Regions from separate parts of the Faecalibacterium sp. OM04-11BH genome, predicted to be linked through region 2. Evidence: riboswitches for the same ligand, from Rfam matches in the RefSeq annotation. Region 2 holds a riboswitch; each other region holds the start of a gene.
What was found. A riboswitch is a leader RNA that binds a small molecule or an ion and turns the genes downstream of it on or off. The one in region 2 is predicted to bind thiamine pyrophosphate.

Region 1: it holds a riboswitch for thiamine pyrophosphate, as region 2 does, so the genes downstream of both, thiW (energy coupling factor transporter S component ThiW) here and thiT (energy-coupled thiamine transporter ThiT) in region 2, are expected to answer to the same signal.
Region 3: it holds a riboswitch for thiamine pyrophosphate, as region 2 does, so the genes downstream of both, thiD (bifunctional hydroxymethylpyrimidine kinase/phosphomethylpyrimidine kinase) here and thiT (energy-coupled thiamine transporter ThiT) in region 2, are expected to answer to the same signal.

The regions. Positions count from the first base shown of each region.
Region 1 covers NZ_QULS01000006.1:10,626-17,704, reverse strand. Annotated here, with positions in the region: gene DXB44_RS06940 (twin-arginine translocation signal domain-containing protein) at 1-50, opposite strand, end outside; gene DXB44_RS06935 (LacI family DNA-binding transcriptional regulator) at 130-1,137, opposite strand; gene DXB44_RS06930 (glycosyl transferase) at 1,664-4,099, shown strand; TPP riboswitch at 4,562-4,670, shown strand; gene thiW (energy coupling factor transporter S component ThiW) at 4,934-5,449, shown strand; gene thiM (hydroxyethylthiazole kinase) at 5,465-6,286, shown strand; gene thiE (thiamine phosphate synthase) at 6,273-6,911, shown strand; gene DXB44_RS14635 (hypothetical protein) at 6,981-7,079, shown strand, end outside.
Region 2 covers NZ_QULS01000001.1:245,515-252,593, forward strand. Annotated here, with positions in the region: gene DXB44_RS01045 (hypothetical protein) at 148-591, opposite strand; gene DXB44_RS01050 (sigma-E processing peptidase SpoIIGA) at 851-1,687, shown strand; gene sigK (RNA polymerase sporulation sigma factor SigK) at 1,948-2,652, shown strand; gene sigG (RNA polymerase sporulation sigma factor SigG) at 3,306-4,073, shown strand; gene DXB44_RS01070 (sporulation transcriptional regulator SpoIIID) at 4,262-4,510, opposite strand; TPP riboswitch at 4,621-4,721, shown strand; gene thiT (energy-coupled thiamine transporter ThiT) at 4,808-5,374, shown strand; tRNA gene DXB44_RS01080 (tRNA-Ala) at 5,535-5,610, shown strand; gene DXB44_RS01085 (carboxynorspermidine decarboxylase) at 5,873-7,079, opposite strand, start outside.
Region 3 covers NZ_QULS01000002.1:344,260-351,338, forward strand. Annotated here, with positions in the region: gene DXB44_RS03395 (aspartate dehydrogenase domain-containing protein) at 1-616, shown strand, start outside; gene DXB44_RS03400 (NAD(P)-dependent oxidoreductase) at 635-1,531, shown strand; TPP riboswitch at 1,592-1,700, shown strand; gene thiD (bifunctional hydroxymethylpyrimidine kinase/phosphomethylpyrimidine kinase) at 1,756-2,556, shown strand; gene DXB44_RS03410 (TENA/THI-4 family protein) at 2,549-3,226, shown strand; gene DXB44_RS03415 (amino acid decarboxylase) at 3,288-4,706, opposite strand; gene scfB (thioether cross-link-forming SCIFF peptide maturase) at 4,703-6,154, opposite strand; gene scfA (six-cysteine ranthipeptide SCIFF) at 6,222-6,368, opposite strand; gene DXB44_RS03430 (hypothetical protein) at 6,489-6,776, opposite strand; tRNA gene DXB44_RS03435 (tRNA-Gln) at 7,005-7,078, shown strand.

The DNA.
Region 1 (7,079 bases), on a different contig from region 2:
GTCACGACACCGGAAGCGAGCAGGAAATTACGACGAGAGATCTTTTTCATAAGGGTAAACCTCCTTCATGGTTTTCCAATTAAAAAAATTCATTCTCAAAAACTCCGCGCCGGGAGTTGTGGGCCTTTGTTAAAGGATGCGGACGGAGCCGCCGTCCAGCAGTTTGCCGGACACCCGGATCTGCTCCGGCAGGGTCACACGCGGATGCTCGATCAGCTCGATCAGCTTATCCGCTGCCAGCCTGCCAAGGGATTTTGTGTTCTGCTGGTAGGTCACCAGCGGGGGTTTGACCACCCGGGAGAGATAGATGCCATCGTATCCCATCACCGAGATGTCCTCCGGGATGTTCAACCCCGCTTCGGTCAGGGCGTTGTAGCCGCCCAGTGCGGAAAAGTCATCCGGGAAGATGATGCAGGTGGGCCGCTGCGGCAGTGCCAGCAGCGCCCGGGTCTCCTCTGCGCAGCGATCCACATCGTGGTACACACCGCAGCGGACGTACTCCTCCGGCACCTTCAACCCCAGCTCCTCGCAGGCTTGATAGAAGCCTGCCAAGCGGTTCTCGGTAACGGCGGTCTTTTCGCCGTGGATGAAGGCGATACGCCGGTGTCCGCAGGCCCATGCCTGCTGTACCAGAGCCTTTGTGCCCACCACGTTGTCTGAAAGGATCGCCATCCGGTTGTTGAACACATGGTCGATGGTCACTACCGGCACATCGCCGTTGACCAGCTCCACCACCTGTGGATCATAAAAGTTCACACAGGCGATCACCACGCCGTCCACACCCCGGTAGTGGCAATGTTCCAGATAGCTCATGGACTTGCCGCTGATGTTGTGGTTGATAAAGGTGATATCATAGCCGCGCTTTTCCGCTTCTACCTTGAAGCTGTCCAGCACTGCGGAGAAGTACTCGTGGGTCAGGCCGCTCTGCTTTTCATCTACAAACAGAACGCCAAGGTTGTAAGTACGGTTGGTTTTCAGCGCCCGGGCCGCTGCGTTGGGCAGGTACCCCATGCGGCGGGCTGCTGCACAGATGCGCTCCCGCGTGGCCGGTGCGATGTCTGGCTGGCCGTTCAGCGCCTTACTGACAGTTGCGACGGATACGCCGCACTCTTTTGCCAGATCCTTCAGGGACGGCATCTTATGGCCTCCTTCCAAGGAAAGGAGCTGCGGAATGTTTCTCGCGAGTTCCTTAATCGTTTTCGCAATCTCAATATAGCGCATTCTGTACCAAAAATCAAGCGAAAATGTAAAAGTTTTAGCTCAGCTGCATCACTTTTGGCATTTCGTTTCAATTTGACCTGTAAAAATTGTGCATTTCGATTCACTTTCGTTACATTTCGATTAAAACGGAAAAATTTTCGTTGCAGTTTCGTTATGGTTTTCGGTGTCAGAGGCTGTATGTATATATTACTTTTAAAATGGGTTTCAGGTCTTTCGTTCCGCGTTTCGCCGGTATGCGCAGCGCAGAAAGCCACCGAAAACCGCCGGGGCTGCGCAGATTATTTTTAAATTTCCGTTGAGATTTTTGCAAAAAGCTCTTGCATTTTTGGGTGGGATAGGGTATGCTTAGCGTGATGAGATTGCTTCTTTCGCAGCGCCTTAATCGTTTTCGCAATCGACACACTGCCCACCTGACAAGGCGCAGTTTTAAGGAGGAAGCATTATGAAGTTCGGATATTTTGATGACCAGAATAAAGAATATGTCATCACCACCCCGCAGACACCCCTGCCCTGGATCAACTACCTTGGCAGCGAGGACTTCTTCAGTCTGGTTTCCAACACGGCGGGCGGTTACAGCTTTTACCGGGACGCCCGGATGCGCCGCCTGACCCGCTACCGCTACAACAACTCCCCGCTGGACATGGACGGCCACCGGATCTATATCAAGGACGGCGACACCGTTTGGAACCCGGGCTGGCAGCCCACCAAGACCCCGCTGGACAGTTACAGCTGCCGCCATGGTCTGGGCTACACCATTCTGGAGGGCAAAAAGGACGGTGTGACCGCCCGGCAGGAGCTGTTCGTCCCCAAGGGGGATGCCTGTGAGCTGGACCGCGTGACCGTGTGCAACGGCGGCACCACTGTTAAGGAGCTGGACCTTTTCAGCTATGTGGAGTTCTGCCTGTGGGACGCTGTGGATGACAGCTCCAACTTCCAGCGCAACTACTCCACCGGCGAGGTGGAGGTAGAGGGCAGCGTCATCTACCACAAGACCGAGTACCGCGAGCGCCGCAACCACTACGCTGTGTTCTGGGCAAACTGCCCGGTGGACAGCTTTGATACCACCCGGGATGCCTTTTGCGGCGTATACGGCGGCCCGGCAGATCCGCAGGCCGTCCGCGCCGGACACTGCTCCGGCAGCATTGCCCACGGCTGGGCACCGGTGGGCGCACTGCACATCCACCTGACCCTCGCCCCCGGCGAGAGCCGCAGCATCCTGTTTGGTCTGGGTTATATCGAGAACCCGCAGCAGGAAAAGTTCATTGCGCCGGGCGTCATCAACAAGACCCGCGCCCATGCCATGATGGAGCGCTACGCCACCGATGCACAGATCGATGCCGCCCGCGCCGCCTTGCGCACGCACTGGGAAGAGCTGCTGTCCACCTACCATCTGGAATCCGGTGAGGAAAAGCTGAACCGCATGGTCAACATCTGGCATCAGTACCAGTGCATGGTTACCTTTAACATGAGCCGCTCCGCCAGCTACTACGAAAGCGGTACCGGACGCGGCATGGGCTTCCGGGACAGCTGTCAGGACCTGCTGGGCTTTGTGCATATCATCCCCTCCCGTGCCCGGGAGCGCATTCTGGATATCGCCGCCACCCAGTTTGAGGACGGCAGCGCCTACCACCAGTACCAGCCCCTGACCAAAAAAGGCAACCGGGATATCGGCACCGGCTTCAACGATGACCCGCTGTGGCTCATTGCCGGTACTGCTGCCTACCTGCGGGAGACCGGCGATTGGTCCATTCTGGAAGAACAGGTACCCTTTGATAACGACGCCACCAAGGCGCAGCCGCTGATGGAGCACCTGCGCCGCAGCTTCAACTTTACCTGCACCCATCTGGGTCCCCACGGCCTGCCGCTGATCGGCCGCGCCGACTGGAACGACTGCCTGAACCTGAACTGCTTCTCCGAGCACCCGGGCGAGAGCTTCCAGATCACCGGCCCCAGCGAAGGTCCCGTAGCCGAAAGCGTTTTCATTGCCGGTATGTTCGTCAAGTACGGCCACGAATACGCCCAACTGTGCGACCATTTGAATCTGACCGAGGAGGCCGCTGCCGCCCGCAAGCACATTGATGCCGTGGAGCAGGCTACTCTGACCGCCGGTTGGGATGGCGCATGGTTCCGCCGTGCCTACGATGCTTTCGGCAAGCCCGTCGGCAGCAAGGAGTGCACCGAGGGTCAGATCTTTATTGAGCCGCAGGGCATGTGCGTCATGGCTGGCATCGGCAAGGAGAGCGGACAGGCCGCACAGGCACTTGCCAGTGTGGAAGAGCGTCTGGACACCAAATACGGTGTGGTGCTGCTGCAGCCCGCCTACACCAGCTACCAGCTGAATTTGGGCGAGATCTCCAGCTATCCTCCGGGATACAAGGAGAACGCCGGTATCTTCTGCCACAACAACCCGTGGATCAGCTGCGCCGAAGCAACGCTCGGCCACGGCGACCGTGCCTTTGCGGTGTACCGCAAGACCTGCCCCGCCTACATTGAGGACATTTCCGAGATCCACCGCACCGAGCCCTATGTTTACAGTCAGATGGTGGCCGGTAAGGACGCCCCCACCTTCGGCGAAGCCAAAAACAGCTGGCTGACCGGTACAGCGGCATGGACTTTCTTCAACATCAGCCAGTACATTCTGGGCATCCAGCCCACCTTGGACGGCCTGCGGGTAGACCCCTGCATCCCCCACACCCTGTCCGGCTTTACTGTGACCCGCCGCTTCCGCGGTGCTGTGTACCACATTACGGTGGACAACACCGCCGGGGTGCAGCACGGCATCAAGGCCGTTACTGTGGACGGCAAGACCATCTCCGGCAATGTACTGCCGCTGGCTGCCGCCGGTACTGAGGTAACGGTGCAGGTGACCATGGGTTAACCCAACTTTCTCTGCTTTTTCATATTATTCTCCTTTCTGTGACCAAAGCCGCCGCGCAGACCTCTGCACGGCGGTTTTGGTTTATAATGAAAATATTTTAACAGCTTAACGATTGATAATGCGCTCCGCGTTGCTCTGCGCATCTTCAGCGGAAAGGTTATTTTAATATTTCGCGTTTGTCGCGCTCTGCGGAGCGCTCCAAACGCATTTTCACAAGTGGGGCTGCAATGGTTAATGGGCGGTCTGAATCACAAATGCAGTTGACCGCTACGACCCCTCCTGTGAAAAAAGCATTTCAGCCAAGCCCGCAGGCTTGGCTGAAATGCAAATTAAAATCATAATTCCGCTATCTATGCGCAGAGCAACGCGGAGCGCATTCAAAATCATTTCACCTGCCCGCGCATTCCAAATCGTCCTCTTTCCTCTTGCAATTTTGGGAAAAGAGGTGTAGAATACAGTCACAATCAAACACAGGGGAGCTCGTGCAGCGGGCTGAGAGGAAGTATAGCAAGCTTCGACCCTTTTACCTGATGCGGATAATGCCGCCGTAGGAAGTCATACCCTTTATGATTTTTTGCAGGAGGAGCCGTGCCGGGCCCCTCCTGTTTTTTTGTACCTCTGCGGAGGTTCCGCAGCCGGCTGAGGGGGAGCGCCCTGAGCCTTGGATGAATGCAGCGATGGGAAGCCGTGTTCCGGCGTGAGAGGAAACCAGTAAGTTTCGACCGCACCTTCCGTACCTGTTCCCGCCTTGTGGCGGGCACGGGCTGTTTTGTTGCGGGAGCGCCGGTATTCACCCTGCGCTGCCGCAGATGGTTGAAAAGGAGCCAATTTATCATGAAGAATCTCTCTGTCAAAAAGCTTGCCCTTGCCGGTATGTTCTGTGCCCTGTGCGTGGTGGGCAGCGTGTTCAGCTTTCCCATGTTCGGCAGCAAGTGCGCCCCGGTGCAGCACATGGTCAATGTTCTGTGCGCCGTTCTGCTGGGGCCGTGGTGGGGTGTAGGCGTGGCCTTTGTGGCTTCCCTGCTGCGCAATCTGCTGGGTCTGGGCAGCCTGATGGCTTTCCCGGGCAGTATGTTCGGTGCGCTGCTGTGCGGCCTTGCATACCACAAGACCAAAAACCTGATCGCCACCGTGGTGGGTGAGGTGTTCGGCACCAGCATTCTGGGCGGCCTGTGCGCATGGCCCGTAGCCATCTTCCTGATGGGCAAGAGTGCTGCGGATATCGCCTTCTACGCCTACATCGTGCCCTTCCTTATCTCCACCGCCGTGGGTGCGGTGATCGCCGGTGCTGTGGTGTTCAGCCTGCAGCGCTCCGGCGCTCTGCGCTCCATGCAGAACAGCCTTTCCTGAGCGGAGGTGCCGGGAATGCTCAAAACCGCCTTTGAGAACCTGCGCAGCCGCAGCCCTCTCATCCACAACATCACCAACTACGTCACCGTGAACGACTGCGCCAACATGGTGCTGGCCTGCGGTGCCTCCCCCATCATGGCCGATGATGCCGCCGAGGTAGAGGAGATCACCGCCATCTGCGGCGGACTGAATATCAACATCGGCACGCTGAACAGCCGCACCGTCACCAGTATGCTGCTGGCGGGCAAAAAGGCCAATCAGCTGGGGCATCCGGTGGTACTGGACCCGGTGGGTGCAGGTGCTTCCCGTCTGCGCACCGACACCGCCTTCCGCCTGCTGCGGGAGGTGCAGTTCACGGTGATCCGTGGCAACATCTCGGAGATCAAAACCCTTGCCTCCGGCGCGGGCACCACCAAGGGCGTGGATGCAGACGTAGCCGACAAGGTGACCGAGGAGAATCTGGACAGCGCTGTAGCCTTTGCCAAGGCTTTTGCCGCCCGCACCGGCGCGGTAATCGCCATTACCGGTGCTATTGACATCGTGGCCGATGCACAAAAAGCCTACTGCATCCGCAACGGCAACGCCATGATGAGCAGCATCACCGGCACGGGCTGTCAGCTTTCTGCCCTGACGGCGGCTTTTGTCACCGCCAACCCCGGCTACCCGCTGGAAGCTGCCGCTGCGGCGGTGTGCGCCATGGGTCTGGCGGGCGAGATCGCCCACCAGCGGCTCACCCCGCAGGACGGCAACGCCACCTACCGCAATTACATCATTGATGCCATTTACAACATGACCCCTGAACAGCTGGAGAAAGGCGCAAACTATGAAGTGCGATAAACACACCATGCTCCTGTACGCGGTGACCGACCGCGCATGGGTGGGCGAGCAGACGTTGTATCAGCAGGTGGAAAGCGCCCTGAAGGGCGGTGCTACCTGTGTGCAGCTGCGGGAAAAGCAGCTGGGCGACGCAGATTTTTTACAGGAAGCCATTCAGATCCACGCCCTGTGCCAGCAGTACGGTGTGCCGCTGTTCATCAACGATAACGTGGAAGTGGCACTGCAGTGCCACGCCGAGGGCATCCATGTGGGACAGGACGATATGGCCGCCGCACAGGTGCGTCAGCGCGTGGGCGAGGGCGTGATGATCGGCGTTTCTGCCCACACGGTACAGGAAGCGCTGGACGCTGTGGCGCACGGCGCGGACTACCTTGGCGTTGGCGCGGTGTTCGCCACCCACACCAAGACGGACGTAAGCGAGATGCCCCGGCAGACCCTGCTGGACATCTGCAACGCCGTGGATGTGCCGGTGGTGGCCATTGGCGGCATCCACAAGGAGAACATCCTGCAGCTCAAGGGCACCGGCGTGGACGGCGTGGCGCTGGTAAGTGCTATCTTTGCCGCAAAGGACATCGAGGCCGAGTGCCGCGAACTGCGCGCCCTTTCGGAGCAGATCATAAAGTAAGCTATCATCCCGCGGCAAACCGGGGGCACCACCTTGGGCCGCGTTACAAAATTCATGGAGAAAACCAACATGAAAAGCGTATTTTGCGCAGGTGCCGGCATCCAGAGCATACTGTTTTTTCTGAATGACGGCTACCTGTCTGCCACCCTTGCCTGCGGGTCGGGAGTT
Region 2 (7,079 bases):
CCGTGACTGAGGGGGTACTGCTGCAGGCTTTGACTGAGGAAGTTACGCAAAAAAAACACCCCCGCAGGCATGAACCTGCGGGGGTGTTATTATGCTAGTATGTTCCCTGCACCTCTAGGGCACAGTCACGCAAGCATTGTCTGAGAATTAGACACCGGCGGGGAAGTTGAACTTGCCCTCGTTGACGATGTTCTTAGCGGTGCCGAAGCCCAGGTTGTAGATAGCAGCCAGGTTGCCAGCAACGTTCAGGATGCTGTTCACAACGCCCAGAGCGCCGTAGCCGAACTTCTGAGCGCCAGTGGACTCACCGGTCACATTATCGGTGTAGTTCTTCTTCCAGATGTTGCTGAACTGGCCGCCGAAGCCGGTCAGGCCGTCGCCGGGGGTCCAGGTGCCGCTGAACACAGCGCCAACGGTGTTGTCCAGGAAGCCCTGAACGTACTTGTTACCAACGATGGTAATCAGGTTCTTGTGGAAGTTCTGCCACTGAGCAGCGCCCATAGCGGGTGCCAGGTAGTCAGCAACACTACCGCCCATAACGTAGGTCATCTCGTTCTCAGACACAGCAGAGAAATTTGCAGGCATCATCATAATGAATTACTCCCTTCAAAAATAGAAAAAATATTTTCGAACCGGTGTTTCCGGTTCAATCCTTGCTAGGATGGCAATAATATACCACACTTTCCAGAAATGTTCAAGTACTTTTTTGAAAAAAGTGTAAAAACTGTGAAACCTCGTCCCCGCTTTTGTAGCAAATGTGCACTGTTCATGCGGGTTTTTCTGGTGTGACAAGTTTTTTCGCAAATTTGTGAAAAATAGAATTACCAGAACCATAAGGCGGTGCTGCACAATGAAAACAGTTGTTTTTGTGGACGAATTGCTGCTGGTAAACTTTGCTGCAGCCGCCGCGCTGCTGCTGGGCGCGGGGCTTTTGTGCGGGCGCAGCTGCACCGGGCTGCGGCTGTGCGTGGGCAGCGCGGCGGCTGCGGCAAGCACCCTTGCCCTGCTGGCGCCGCCGTGGCCTGCCCCGCTGGCGATACTATATAAAATAGCCAGCTGCTGCGGGGTGGTGGCGGTGTGCTACGGCGTGCCCGGCGCGCGCAGCTTTGCCCGGCTGTGCGGGTGGTACGCGGCGCTGAACGGCCTGCTGTGCGGCGCGGTGGTGCTACCCGGGGTACAGGCCAATAACCTGAGCGTGCTGCTGCCGGTGCGCCCGGGGCGGCTTTTGCTGTGCTGCGCCGGGGTGTATGCGCTGCTGCGCGGGCTGCTGGCGGTGTTTGGCCGCCCGCAGCGGGGCTGCTTTGCCGCCGTGCTTCACCTTGCGGGAGCGGCTGTGCCCGTGCAGGCCTACCATGACACCGGCTTTACCCTGCAAGACCCTCTTGCCGGGCGGCGGGTGGTGCTGGTGCAGTATCCGCCGGTGCGCAGCCGGCTGCCCGCGCCGCTGCGGGAAACCTTAGACAGCTGGTTTGCCGCCGGTGCTGCCCCGCCCCCGGGGCTGGGGGTGCAGTTTGTGCCCTGCGCCGCCGTTACCGGCCACTGCCTGCTGCCGGCCGTACCCGCTGTGCTATGCTGTGGGCAGCGCCGTGTGCCCGGCCTGCTGGCGGCCTTTTGCGCGCCGGATGCCCCCACCGGCGCGTGGACGCTGCTGTTGGGGGATGACGTAGCGGAGGAGGCGGGGGTGTAGGAGAGCACCCAAAACTCCCCCAGTCGCCTACGGCGACAGATTCCCCTTTTTGTCACCTGCGGCGACATCTTCCCCCGGCCGGGGGAAGTCGTCCTCTGGGATGGGGCCTTTGGCATGGCGGTAAGGTTTCCGGCTAAAGCGCAAAGCTTCCGAGCGCGCCAGAGGCTCCCTCCCCGAGGGAGCTGGCAAAGCCGCAAGGCTTTAACTGAGGGAGTTTCTTCTATTATACATATAATTAACAGTGCACAGGAGGGATTTCCATGTTGCAGTTTTTACGGCAAGTCTGGCGGCGGCTGTGGGGGCGTTTGCGCTACTGCGGCGCGGTGCATTATCTGGCGGGCGGGCCAAGCCTGCCCCCGCCCCTGACCCCCGAGCAGGAAAAGACCCTGCTTGACCGCATGGCTGCCGGGGACACCGCCGCCCGCGAAGAGCTGATCACCCACAACCTGCGGCTGGTGGTGTATCTGGCAAAAAAGTACGAGAACAGCGGCGTGCCCGCTGAGGACTTGGTAAGCATCGGTACCATTGGGCTGATCAAGGCGGTAAACACCTTTACCCCTGCCCGCAGCATCAAGCTTGCCACCTACGCCAGCCGCTGCATCGGCAACGAGATCTTGATGTACCTGCGCAAAAGCTCCAACCGCCGGCAGGAAACCAGCATCGACGAGCCTTTGAACGTGGACGGCGACGGCAACGAGCTGCTGCTCTCGGACATCCTTGGCAGCGACGCCAACGCGGTAAGCCAGCAGCTGGAGCAGGACGCCGAACGCGCGGTACTGCGCAGCGCCGTGGCGGCGCTCTCGGCACGGGAGCGGCAGATCATGGAACTGCGTTTCGGCCTTACCGACGGCGTGGAGCGCACCCAGAAGGAAGCCGCCGATGCCCTTGGCATCAGCCAGAGCTATATTTCCCGGCTGGAAAAGCGCATCATCCATACCCTGAAAGCCCGGCTTGAAAGCGAGTAGCAGCGGGCGTAGCGCTTGACATTCCGCGTGGGAACGTGTATAATGAAAACACAAGAGGCGCTGGCCCTGCAAACGGCTAACTCCTTACCATACTAGATCAAAAGAAAAATGACCGTTCAGGATTGGGAGTCACTGAGGGCGGTCATTTTTTCTTTTTATCATCACTGTGCGATACAGTCCATGTGATCTGAAAGGTGATGTAGATTGCTCCGCCAAGCAGCGTGAGCAGCAATACGACCTGTTCAAACGTCATGACGCATCCCCCCTTCCCGCCCTTAAGCGTCCGGGGAGAAACGAGATCTCAAAGAAAAAATTCGCTCTTACCCGGCACTCAGGTACCGGTAAGGAGCTAGCTGCAACGGAGCCGACCGCTGCCTGCGGCAGAAACAGGGAGGCGAGGTTGGGGCAGCGGCCAGTAAGACGCGAGTGCCGCCCAAGGCACGAAGCGGATACTGGGTGCCGCAACCCGTCCTGCGTTTGTGGGCACAGCGCCTGATGGACGGCTTGCGCCGCCAGTCACAGCATACCATAAAATTACAGCTTTGTCTACAAAGCGCCCCTCTTTTGCGGAGGGGCGCTCAATTTTTTCCACGCATAGCGCCCGGCGCACAGAGCCATACTTCCGGTAAAGCTAAAAGACCGGGGGCGTTTGGATGTACAACAAGGTGGAGCTATGCGGTGTGAACACGGGGCAGCTGCCTGTGCTGACCGAGGCGGAAAAGCGGCAGCTGCTCACCCTTGCCCACGCCGGGGACAAGGCTGCCCGGGCGCGGATGGTGGAGGGCAACCTGCGGCTGGTGCTCAGCGTGGTGCAGCGGTTTGCCCAGCGGGGCGAGAATCTGGACGATCTGTTTCAGGTGGGGTGCATCGGGTTGATCAAAGCCATCGACAACTTTGACCCCGCACAGCCGGTGCGGTTCTCCACCTACGGCGTGCCCATGATCATCGGGGAGATCCGGCGTTTTCTGCGGGACAACAACGCCCTGCGGGTAAGCCGCACCCTGCGGGACACCGCCTACCGTGCCATGCAGGCGCGGGAAACGCTGGAAAAGCAGCTGGGGCGCGAGCCCACCATGGACGAGATCGCCGCCGCAGCGGGGCTTGCCCGACGCGAGGTGACCGCCGCGCTGGAGTCGGTGGTAGAACCGCTCAGCCTTGATGAGCCGGTGTACACCGACGGCGGCGATGCCATGTACGTGATCGATCAGGTGCGCGACCCGGACAGCGAGGAGAGCTGGATCAGTGGGTTGCAGTTCCGCGATACGGTAGCCGCCCTTTCGCCCCGGGAAAAGCGCATTATGGAGCTGCGATATCTGCGCGGCAAAACGCAGATGGAGGTAGCGCAGGAGATCGGCATCAGTCAGGCACAGGTAAGCCGGTTGGAAAAAAGTGCGCTGCAGCAGTTCCACACCGGGGGATGAAAGCAGCCGCAGCTGCTGCTTTTCTTTGTGCCCCCTATGAAAAAGCGGTTCAAAAGCACCCGCAGGTGTTTTTGAACCACGAATTATAATCATGCTTTCCTCTGAATATGGCCAAAGCAGCGCGGCGGCCATTCAAAATCGTCCCAGTCAAAAAAGACCGCTGCGCAGGGCAGTGGTCTTTTTTGGCTTTAGCGGCGGCTGTATCTGCGTCGGGTGGCAGCCCCGCCCCGCAGGTGGCGCTCGGCCTTGTTGCGCGCCAGCACGGCACGCACCTGCCCGTACAGCGCAGGGCTGATGCTGCGCAGCCGCACGGCAACATCCTTGTGCACGGTGGACTTGCTGCACCCGAACGCAGCCGCCGCTGCCCGCACCGTGGCGTTGTGGGCAGCAATGTACTCCCCCAGCTGCACGGCGCGCTGTTCTGGATCGGCTTTCATATCCCGCCTCCCTGCGTTCCAGCTTTGCAATGGTATAACATACGCACCGCCGGGGCGGATTATGTCTGCGGGCTTGACTTTTTGTCCCTCGGCGCGTATACTGTGGGCGGACATAAAAACAGGGGCGCCGTAAGGCTGAGATCCGCATTGCGCGGAGTACCCTTTACCTGATCCGGGCAATACCGGCGTAGGGAGTTTGCGGAACTGTCCGGTACGTTCAACAAACCTCCATGCGTCTGCTGCCAGCAGGCGCATTTTGTTTTTGTGTACTACTATGAGAGAGGAATTTTTTTCATCATGTCCAAAACCTATTCCAAGACCCGCATTCTGGTGGAATGCGCCCTGATGATCGCCATTGGCACGGTGCTTTCCAACATCAAGTTCTTCACCATGCCCAACGGCGGCAGCATTACCCTGCTGAGCATGCTGCCCTTTGTGCTGGTGTCCTTCCGCCACGGCGCAAAGTGGGGCCTGTTCACCGGTTTCGTGAACTCCTGCCTGCAAATGATCATGGGCTTCTACCCTCCTCCCGCTTCCACCTTCCTCTACTTCCTCGGCGAGGTGCTGCTGGACTATGTGCTGGCCTTTATGGCACTGGGTCTGGCCGAGCTGTTCGCCCGCCCCTTCAAGAACCGCACCGTAGGCGTGGCCGTGGGCACCTTTGCCGCCGGTTTCCTGCGCTTTATGTGCAGCTTTTTGTCCGGCGTGCTGGTCTGGGGCAACCTGAATGATGGTCTGGCTGCATGGACTTACAGCCTGACCTACAACGGCAGTTATATGCTGCCCGAGACCCTGCTCACCATGGTGGCCGCTGTGCTGCTGTGCCGCGTGGCCCCGCAGATCTTCGACCGTCAGGCACGCTAAGGCGTAGTTTTTCAAAACGAGCACTCCCCCGCTTTCCGATCCCCGCCGGGCACACGCCCTGCGGGGATCTTTTACTGCAAAAATTTTTCAAAAAACTGTTGACAAGCGCCCCTGTGGCTGGTATAATTACACACGTCGTCAGGCACAAAGCAAGACATCTGGGGGTTTAGCTCAGCTGGGAGAGCGCTTGCATGGCATGCAAGAGGTCACCGGTTCGATCCCGGTAATCTCCACCAGAAAGAAAAGCATCGCACAGAAATGTGCGGTGCTTTTTTCGTTAAGGCCAAACGAGTGAGGGCTTAGTTCACCCGGGAAAGCGCCGTGCATGGACTGCAAGAGGGTCACCGTGATTACAACAGCCCGGTAATCTCTACCAGAACCAAAGCACCACACAGAGATGTGTGGTGCTTTTTGTTTTATCTGCCGTTCACCTTAACGACCTCTTTCATGAAAAAAGCGTTTGTCGCAGCCCGCAGGCCGCGACAAACGCTTTTTATTTTACTGTGCGCCCAAGCGCATTTTGAAGTCCTGATAACCGAAGTGCACCAGCTCGCGGCAATTGCCGTCTGCGCCCAGCAGCCAGATGGGCGGCAGGGGCATCCCGTTGAAGGTGTTGTTCTTGCAGGTGGTGTAGATGGCCATATCGCCGAAGATGAGCTTATCCCCCTCAGCAAGAGGTGCATCAAAGCTGTAATCCCCGATGATATCCCCCGCAAGGCAGGTGGGGCCGCCCAGCCGGACAGTGTGTGCCTTCTCCCCTGCCTCACCGGCATCCAGTAGCGGCGGGCGGTAGGGCATCTCGATGACGTCCGGGGTGTGGCAGGCTGCGGACATATCCAGAATGGCAAGGCTGGTATCCCCGTTGCGCAGGGTGTCCAGCACGGTGGTGACCAGATAGCCCGCGTTCAGCGCCCAAGCCTCGCCGGGTTCCAGATACACCTGCACGCCGTACTTCTGCCGCACCGACAGGATGCAGCTTTCCAGCGTAGCAAGGGCATAGCCCGGGCGGGTGATGTGGTGTCCCCCGCCGAAGTTGAGCCATTTCATGCGGGGCAGCAGGTCGGCAAACTTTTCCTCCACCGCTGCCAGCGTCACCGCCAACGCATCCGCGTCCTGCTCGCACAGGGTGTGGAAGTGCAGACCGTCCAGCAGGGCGGGCAGCTCCGGGTGCGCCGCCACGGCGGCGTCCCACTGGGCACGGGTGGTGCCCAGACGGCTGCCGGGGGCGCAGGGGTCGTAAATTTCGTGTTCCTCCTGCGTAGAGCACTCCGGGTTGATGCGCAGACCGATGCTTTTGCCCGCCGCCTTTGCCGCCGGGCCGAACTTTGCCAGCTGGCTGGGCGAGTTGAACACGATGTGGTCGGCGTATTGCAGCAATTCCTCAAACTCGTCTGCCCGGTAGGCCGCGCAGAACACATGGTTCTCCTTCTCCGGCAGCTCTTCCCTGCCCAAACGGCTCTCGTACAGGCCGCTGGCCTCGGTACCGGCCAGATAGGGTGCCAGCACCGGGTAGACGTTGAAGTTGGAAAAAGCCTTCTGCGCCAGCAGGATGCGGCAGCCGGTGCGCTGCTGCACGCCCAGCAGGATCTCGCCGTTGCGGCGCAGCTGGGCTTCGTCCAGCAGATAGCAGGGGGTGGGCAGGCGGTGCAGCTGCTCCTCGGACAGGTTTGCCAGCCCCGCAAAGGGCGGGCGGCTGTCGCGTACC
Region 3 (7,079 bases), on a different contig from region 2:
GCTTGAACCGGAGTACATCGTGGAGGCTGCCTCGGTGGAGTCGGTACGCGCCATGGCCATCCCCGTGCTGAAGCGGGGCGTGAATCTGGTCATTCTGTCCATCGGTGCCTTTGCGGATCTGGATTTCTACGCACAGGTCAAGGCTGCCGCCGTGGAGGGCGGCGCCAAGGTGCATCTGGCCAGCGGTGCCATCGGCGGCTTTGATGTGCTGCAGACCGTCACCCTGATGGCACAGGCGCAGGGCCTGCCGGAGACCGCCGGCATCGAGACCCATACCGGTGCAAAGGGCTTCCGCAACACCCCGGTGTGGGCAGAGCATCTGCTGACCGACACCGAAAAGACCACCGTGTTCACCGGCAACGCAAAGCAGGCCATTGCCACCTTCCCCCGCCGGGTGAACGTGGCTGTGGCTACCTCTCTGGCCACCACCGGCCCCGAGATCACCGGCGTGACCATGCACTCCGTTCCCGGCTGGGTGGGCGATGACCACTGCATCACCGCCGAGATCGAGGGCGTGAAGGCTGTGGTGGACATCTGCTCCTCCACCAGCGCCATTGCAGGCTGGAGCGCCGTCTCTCTGCTGCGCAATCTGTCCTCGCCCGTCTGCTTCTACTAATATAAGGAGGAGTCCGTCATGTTTGAAAAGCTTGTTGCCATTGAGCCGGTCAGTCTGATTCCCTCTGCCGAGGAGGAGCTGCACCGCTACGCCAAAGAGGTGGTGCTGTACCGTGACGTGCCCGGCAGTGACGCCGAAATGGTGCGCCGCATCGGAGACGCCGATGCCGTGCTGCTGAGCTACACCTCCCGCATGGGCAAGGAAGTCATTGCACAGTGCCCCAACATCCGCTATATCGGCATGTGCTGCAGCCTGTACTCTGAGGAGAGCGCCAACGTGGATATCGCCTACGCACGCACCCGGGGCATCAAGGTGCTGGGCATCCGGGATTACGGCGACCGCGGCGTTGTAGAGTATGTTCTGCACGAGCTGACCGGCCTGCTGCACGGCTTTGGAATGCCTATGCTGCGGGACGAGCCGGTGGAGATCACCGGCCTGAAGGTGGGCATCGTGGGGCTGGGCGTTTCCGGTCGGATGATCGCCGACGCGCTGCAATTTATGGGCGCAGAGATCAGCTACTTTGCCCGCAGCGCAAAGCCGGACGCCGAGGCTGCCGGTATGACCTTCAAGCCCCTGCCCCAGCTGCTGGCAGACAGCGAAGTGGTGTTCACCTGCCTGAACAAGAATGTACTGCTGCTGGGCGAAAACGAGTTTGCCCAGCTGGGTGCAGGTAAGGTGCTGTTCAACACCTCCATCGGCCCCGGCTTCGACTCCGCTGCACTGGAAAAGTGGCTCGACCTGCCCGGCACCCGCTTCTTCTGCGACACCCGCGCCGCCGCAGGCCCCGTGGCCGAGGACTTCTTTGCCCGGGAAAACGTGCGCTGTGCCAATGTGTCCGCAGGCCGCACCAAGCAAGCCTTCGTTCTGCTGAGCAAAAAGGTGCTGGACAACATCCGCACCGCACTGGGCGAGTAAGCAGTGCGTTTTTGCGCAGCCTGTTTTTCTTGCATCTTTTCCCCGATTGTGGTATGCTTTCTATTATAAAAAGGGAGCCCGCGCAAAGCGGGCTGAGAGTGGGTTGTACTGCCCTGACCTGTGACCTGATTTGGATCATGCCAACGTAGGGAGATAGCGCTTTTATCTGCGGATATGTCTTTGCGGGCATATCCGCATTTTTGCTGCAAAGGAGCATTTTATCCATGAAAACTGCATTGACCATTGCCGGCAGTGATTCCAGCGGCGGCGCCGGGATCCAGGCCGATATCAAGACCATGACCGCCAACGGCGTGTTTGCCATGAGCGCCATTACCGCCCTGACGGCACAGAACACCACCGGTGTGACCGCCATTTTTGACACCACGCCGCAGTTTCTGGCGCAGCAGCTCGACGCTGTATTTACCGACATCTACCCGGATGCGGTAAAGATCGGCATGGTATCCTCTGCCCCGCTCATCGACACCATTGCCGAGCGGCTGCACTTTTACGGCGCAAAGCATATCGTGGTGGACCCTGTGATGGTGGCCACCTCCGGCGCAAAGCTGCTGCAGGACGATGCCGTGCAGGCGCTGACCGCAAAGCTGCTGCCGCTGGCTGAGGTGCTTACCCCCAACATCCCGGAGGCCGAGATCTTGTCCGGCATGACCATTGCAAACGCTGCCGACATGGAAGCCGCTGCCCGTACCATCAGCGAGCGCTACGGCTGCGCCGTGCTGTGCAAGGGCGGCCACCAGATCAACGATGCTGACGACCTTTTGTGGCGCGGCGGCACCGGCAAGTGGTTCAAGGGCAAGCGCATTGCAAACCCCAACACCCACGGCACCGGCTGCACCCTGTCCAGCGCCATCGCTTCCAATCTGGCCAAGGGGTACGACCTCGACACCGCCGTGGAGCGCGCCAAGGCCTACATTTCCGGCTGTCTGTCCGCCATGCTGGATTTAGGGCACGGCTCCGGGCCCATGGATCATACCTTCAACCTGAAGGGAGATTTTGTCCGTGACTGACCTGCCCTTCGTTTCGGCGCTGGTGCAGGCAGACCTGCCTGTGTGGGAGCAGTGCTTACAGACCGAGTTTCTGCAAAAGATGGAAAACGGCACCCTGAGCGAGGACTGCTTTAAAAGCTACCTTGTGGAGGACAGCCTGTATCTGCGGGAGTACGCCAAAATTTTTGCGTGGGGCATGACCAAGGCCACCACCATGGCTGCCATGCGCACCTACTATTCCCTGCTGTCCTTTGTGCAGGAGAACGAGGACCTGACCCGGCTGCGGTATCTGGAGCAGTACGGTCTGCGGGAAGCTGATATCCAGTCCCTGCCCCTGCGCCCGGAGAACCGCGCCTATCTGGACTGCATGATCGATGCTGCCCGCACCGGCGAAGGGGAAGCTGAGTGCCTGATGGCCTGCCTGCCCTGTATGCTGAGTTACGGGTGGCTATTCCAGAAGCTTTTGCAGCGCTCCCCCGCCGTAAAGGACACCTACTACGGCGCGCTGGTGCTGGACTACGCCGGCCCCGGCTATGATGCCGCCTGCCGCGCATGGGCAGAGCGCGCCGAGGTGGCCTGCACCGGCCTTTCGCCGGAGCGCGCCGCTCGCTGCCGCGCAATCTTCCGCGCCTGCTCGGAGCACGAGCTGCACTTCTGGGAGATGTGCGCCACACCCCGGACGGATATTTAAGAATAAATATAGAGAACCCGGAAGGTCCGCAGACCTTCCGGGTTCTCTTCTTATAAAATCTTTATCGCAGCACCGAGAGTTCCTCGATGCCGTAGTGCTGCATCAGGGCAATAGCCGCCGGGGTGATCTCCTCGCCGCTGACCGCCACAGGAATGGCGGGCGGGCAGGACACCGTAGGCATGGCACACACCCGTCCCAGTGCCTTGTGCACCGGAACGCGCACCTGTGCGCCCAGCACCGCCTGCCGGATGGTGCAGCGCTGCACCGCCTGTTGCTGCAAGGCGGCAAACTCCCCTGCCCGGTTCTCTGGGCGGGGCAGCCCGGCAGGCACAGCAGCCAGAAGCTGTTCCAGCGCGGTTTGCAGGCGTTCAAAGTCCTGCGACGGGTTCTCCGGGGTGAACATCAGCACCACATAACGCGGGTCTGCATACTCGCACTCCAGCTGTGCGCGGTGCAAAGCATCTGCCAGCGCTGTGCCAGTGCAGCCAAGGGCAGCGGCGTCCAGCGTAAGCTTCATCGGCTCCTGCTGCGCCCCGGCAACTGCCAGCGGCACCGGGCACTGCCGTACCGCTGCGGTCTTGTTCAGGCTGCGGCGCAGACTTTCCAGCGCGGCGCAGCACTGTGCCAGCCGCTGGGGGTAGTCCCCTGCCAGCACCGCGTTGCAGGCATCCAGCGACTGCAAAATGAGGTAAGAGGGGCTGGTAGAGCCGAACAGTGCCAGCGCCCCCCGCACGGCGGCTTCGTCCTGCACAGGGGCATCGTGCGCCAGATGCAGATACGCGCCGCCGGTGACCACCGGCAGGGTCTTGTGGGCAGAGTCGCAGCACATCGCCGCGCCCTGCGCGATGGGGTGGCAGTTTTGCGGCAGAAAGCGCAGGTAGGCCCCGTGGGCGTTATCCACCAGCAAAGGCACGCCCTGCATCCGGCAGACAGCGGCCAGCGCCGGGATGTCCTGCATCCCGCCCAGATAATCCGGGCTGGTGACGTACACACCAAAGGGGCTTATCCCCTGCTGCGTCAGCGCGTGCAAAGCCTCGGCCAGCGTTTCGGCTGTGACTGGGCAGCTGCACAGTGCACCCTCTGCCTGCGCAGACGGCCAAAGCCAGCGGATATCAAAATCCAGCAGCGCCGCCGCGTAGAGCAGCGCCTTGTGGGCGTTGCGGGCAGCCAGCAGCACCGGGCGCCTGCCGTTTTGCGGTACGCCTTGCAGCGCCAGAAACAGCATGGCGCGGATGCACTGAGACGAGCCCTCGGTGCTGTAATAGCTGTGCGCCGTGCCGAACAGCCGGGTGGCGTTGGCTTCGCTTTCGGCAATAATGCCCTCCGGCGCGTAAAGCTCGTCCGCACCGCAGATCTCGGTGATATCCAGCGGCTCAAAGCCTAAAAGGCTCTGCCCCTTGTGGCCGGGCATGTGCAGCCGAGCGGTGCCGGACTGTGCATAGCTGCGCACAAAATCCACGATGGGGGTGGTCACGCTCATTCGCAGGCTTCGCCGTCAGCGCAGGCGTTGCAGGTAGAGCCCAGCTCAATGGGCACCTCAATGCCCTTGGCTGCCAGTTCCTGATTCTCGGCTACCTTGATCATGATGGCGCACTCCATGCGCTTTTTGAACAGCTCACAGCCGTACTCGTACACGCCGGTAATGCTGCCGGTGGCATGGTAGGAGTTGGCAGCGCAGCCGCCGGAGCAGTACAGCTTTGCCCAGCAGTCCTGACACTCCTTGCGGGCGTAGGCGTTGCAGTGCTTGAACTCATCCCGCACGGCGGTGTTGGTAACGCCCTTCCAGATATCGCCCAGCAGGTACTTGGGGTCGCCCACGAACTGGTGGCAGGGGTACAGATCGCCCCAGGGGGTAACCGCCATGTACTCGGTGCCGGAGCCGCAGCCGGAGATGCGCTTATAGATGCAGGGACCGCCGGTCAGGTCGATCATGTAGTGGTAGAAGGTAAAACCTCTGCCCTCGCGGTCGCGCTTGATCATCTCCTTGGCAAGGATCTCGTACTGCTCCTTCAGGATGGGCAGATCCGCCTCAGTCAGGGCGCTGGGATCGCTGGGGTCACATACCACCGGCTCCATGCTCAGCTCGGTAAAGCCAAGGTCTGCCATGTGGAAGATATCGTTGGTGAAGTCGGTGTTAAAGTGGGTATAGGTGCCGCGCATATAGTAGTTCTTGTCGCCGCGCTTTTTCACGAACTCCTGGAACTTGGGCACGATGCGGTCGTAGCTGCCGTTGCCTGCACAGTCCACGCGGAAACGATCGTTGACCTCCTTACGGCCGTCCAGACTCAGCACTACGTTGTGGCACTCCTTGTTGCAGAAGTCGATGACATCATCATCGATCAGCACACCGTTGGTGGTCATGGTAAAGCGGAAGTTCTTGTTATGGATCTTCTCCTGCTCGCGGCAGTAGGCCACCAGCTTTTTGACCATATCAAAGTTCATCAGCGGCTCGCCGCCAAAGAAGTCCACTTCCAGATTGCGGCGGGTGCCGCTGTTCTCGATGAGGAAGTCCATGGCGCGCTTGCCCACCTCAAAGCTCATCAGGGCGCGGTCGCCGTGGTAGCGCCCCTGCGAGGCAAAGCAGTAAGAGCAGCTCAGGTTGCAGCTGTGGGCAACGTGCAGGCACAGTGCCTTTACCACGGTGTTGCGGTTCTTGAAGTCAAAGGCCATGTCCTTATAGACATCCGGGCTCCACAGCTTGCCGTTTTCCTTCAGGCTGGTCACGTCGTCGATGCACTGGCGCAAATCCTCTTCGGTTACATCCGGGCGGCTGCCGTACTTTGCCAGCATGGCGGCAACGATCTCGTCTGCGGTATGCTCCGGGTACATGGCGATGACATCGTAAGCCACCTCGTCCACAACATGCACCGAGCCGCTGCAGGTGTCCAGCACGATGTTATAACCGTTTAATTGATACTGATGTACCATTTTACACTCCATTCCAGATTACACAAAAAAATGCCGCCCGGCAAAGGCGGCATAAGGTTTGCAGAAATTACTTGTTGCTGTTCTCGCACTGCTGGTTAGCCACGCCGCAGGAAGTCTTGCAGGCGGACTGGCAGGAAGTCTGGCACTCGCCGCAGCCACCGGTCTTAACGCTCTTGGTCAGGTCACGAGTAGCAATAGTCTTGATACGCTCCATGATAGAAACCTCTCTAACTCTCAAAAATTTATCGCGCCGGACATAGTTCCGGTACGCTTTTATCTTGTAATAGGATATCACGCAGCGCGCCTTTTGTCAAGATTTTTTCGCTAAGCTCTTTCACCCGCCCATGGGCTGGTAGCGGGTAAGCACCGTATGCAGTCCCAGCTCCCGGGCGCGCGCCAGTAAGTACCGGTAACGGCACAGCAGTGCTTGCCGCTCGTAGATGCGCTGCTCGATGAGGTCGGTATCCACCTCCATGTCAAACATCATCTCGTTGCGCTTCAAACAAAACAGACATTCCTTTAGTTCCTCCTCCAGTTCCGGGTGATAGCGCTCGTGCTCGGTGTCCCGCGGGACGCGGGGTGAAAGCAGGGTCTGGGCGTTTTGTGTGGTTCGTTCCGGCATAGGCATCCTCCTTCTGGTACTTTGCAAGGTTTTGTACCTTCCAGTATAGGCGGTGCGGTGCGCAGAACCTGCCGAAGCGTGGCAGCGCTCCAGCATAGATTATCCGGCGATGCTGCGGCATTTTCCAAAAAAGTACAACTTTTTTCAAAAATATGCTTGACAACTCCGGGCTTTTCCCGTATAATAGCACACGTTGAGCGGCTCACCCCGCAAAACACAACAAAATATTGGGGATTTGCATAGTGGTAGTGCGGTAGACTCTGACTCTACTTGTGGGAGTTCGATTCTCTCATCCCCAACCAG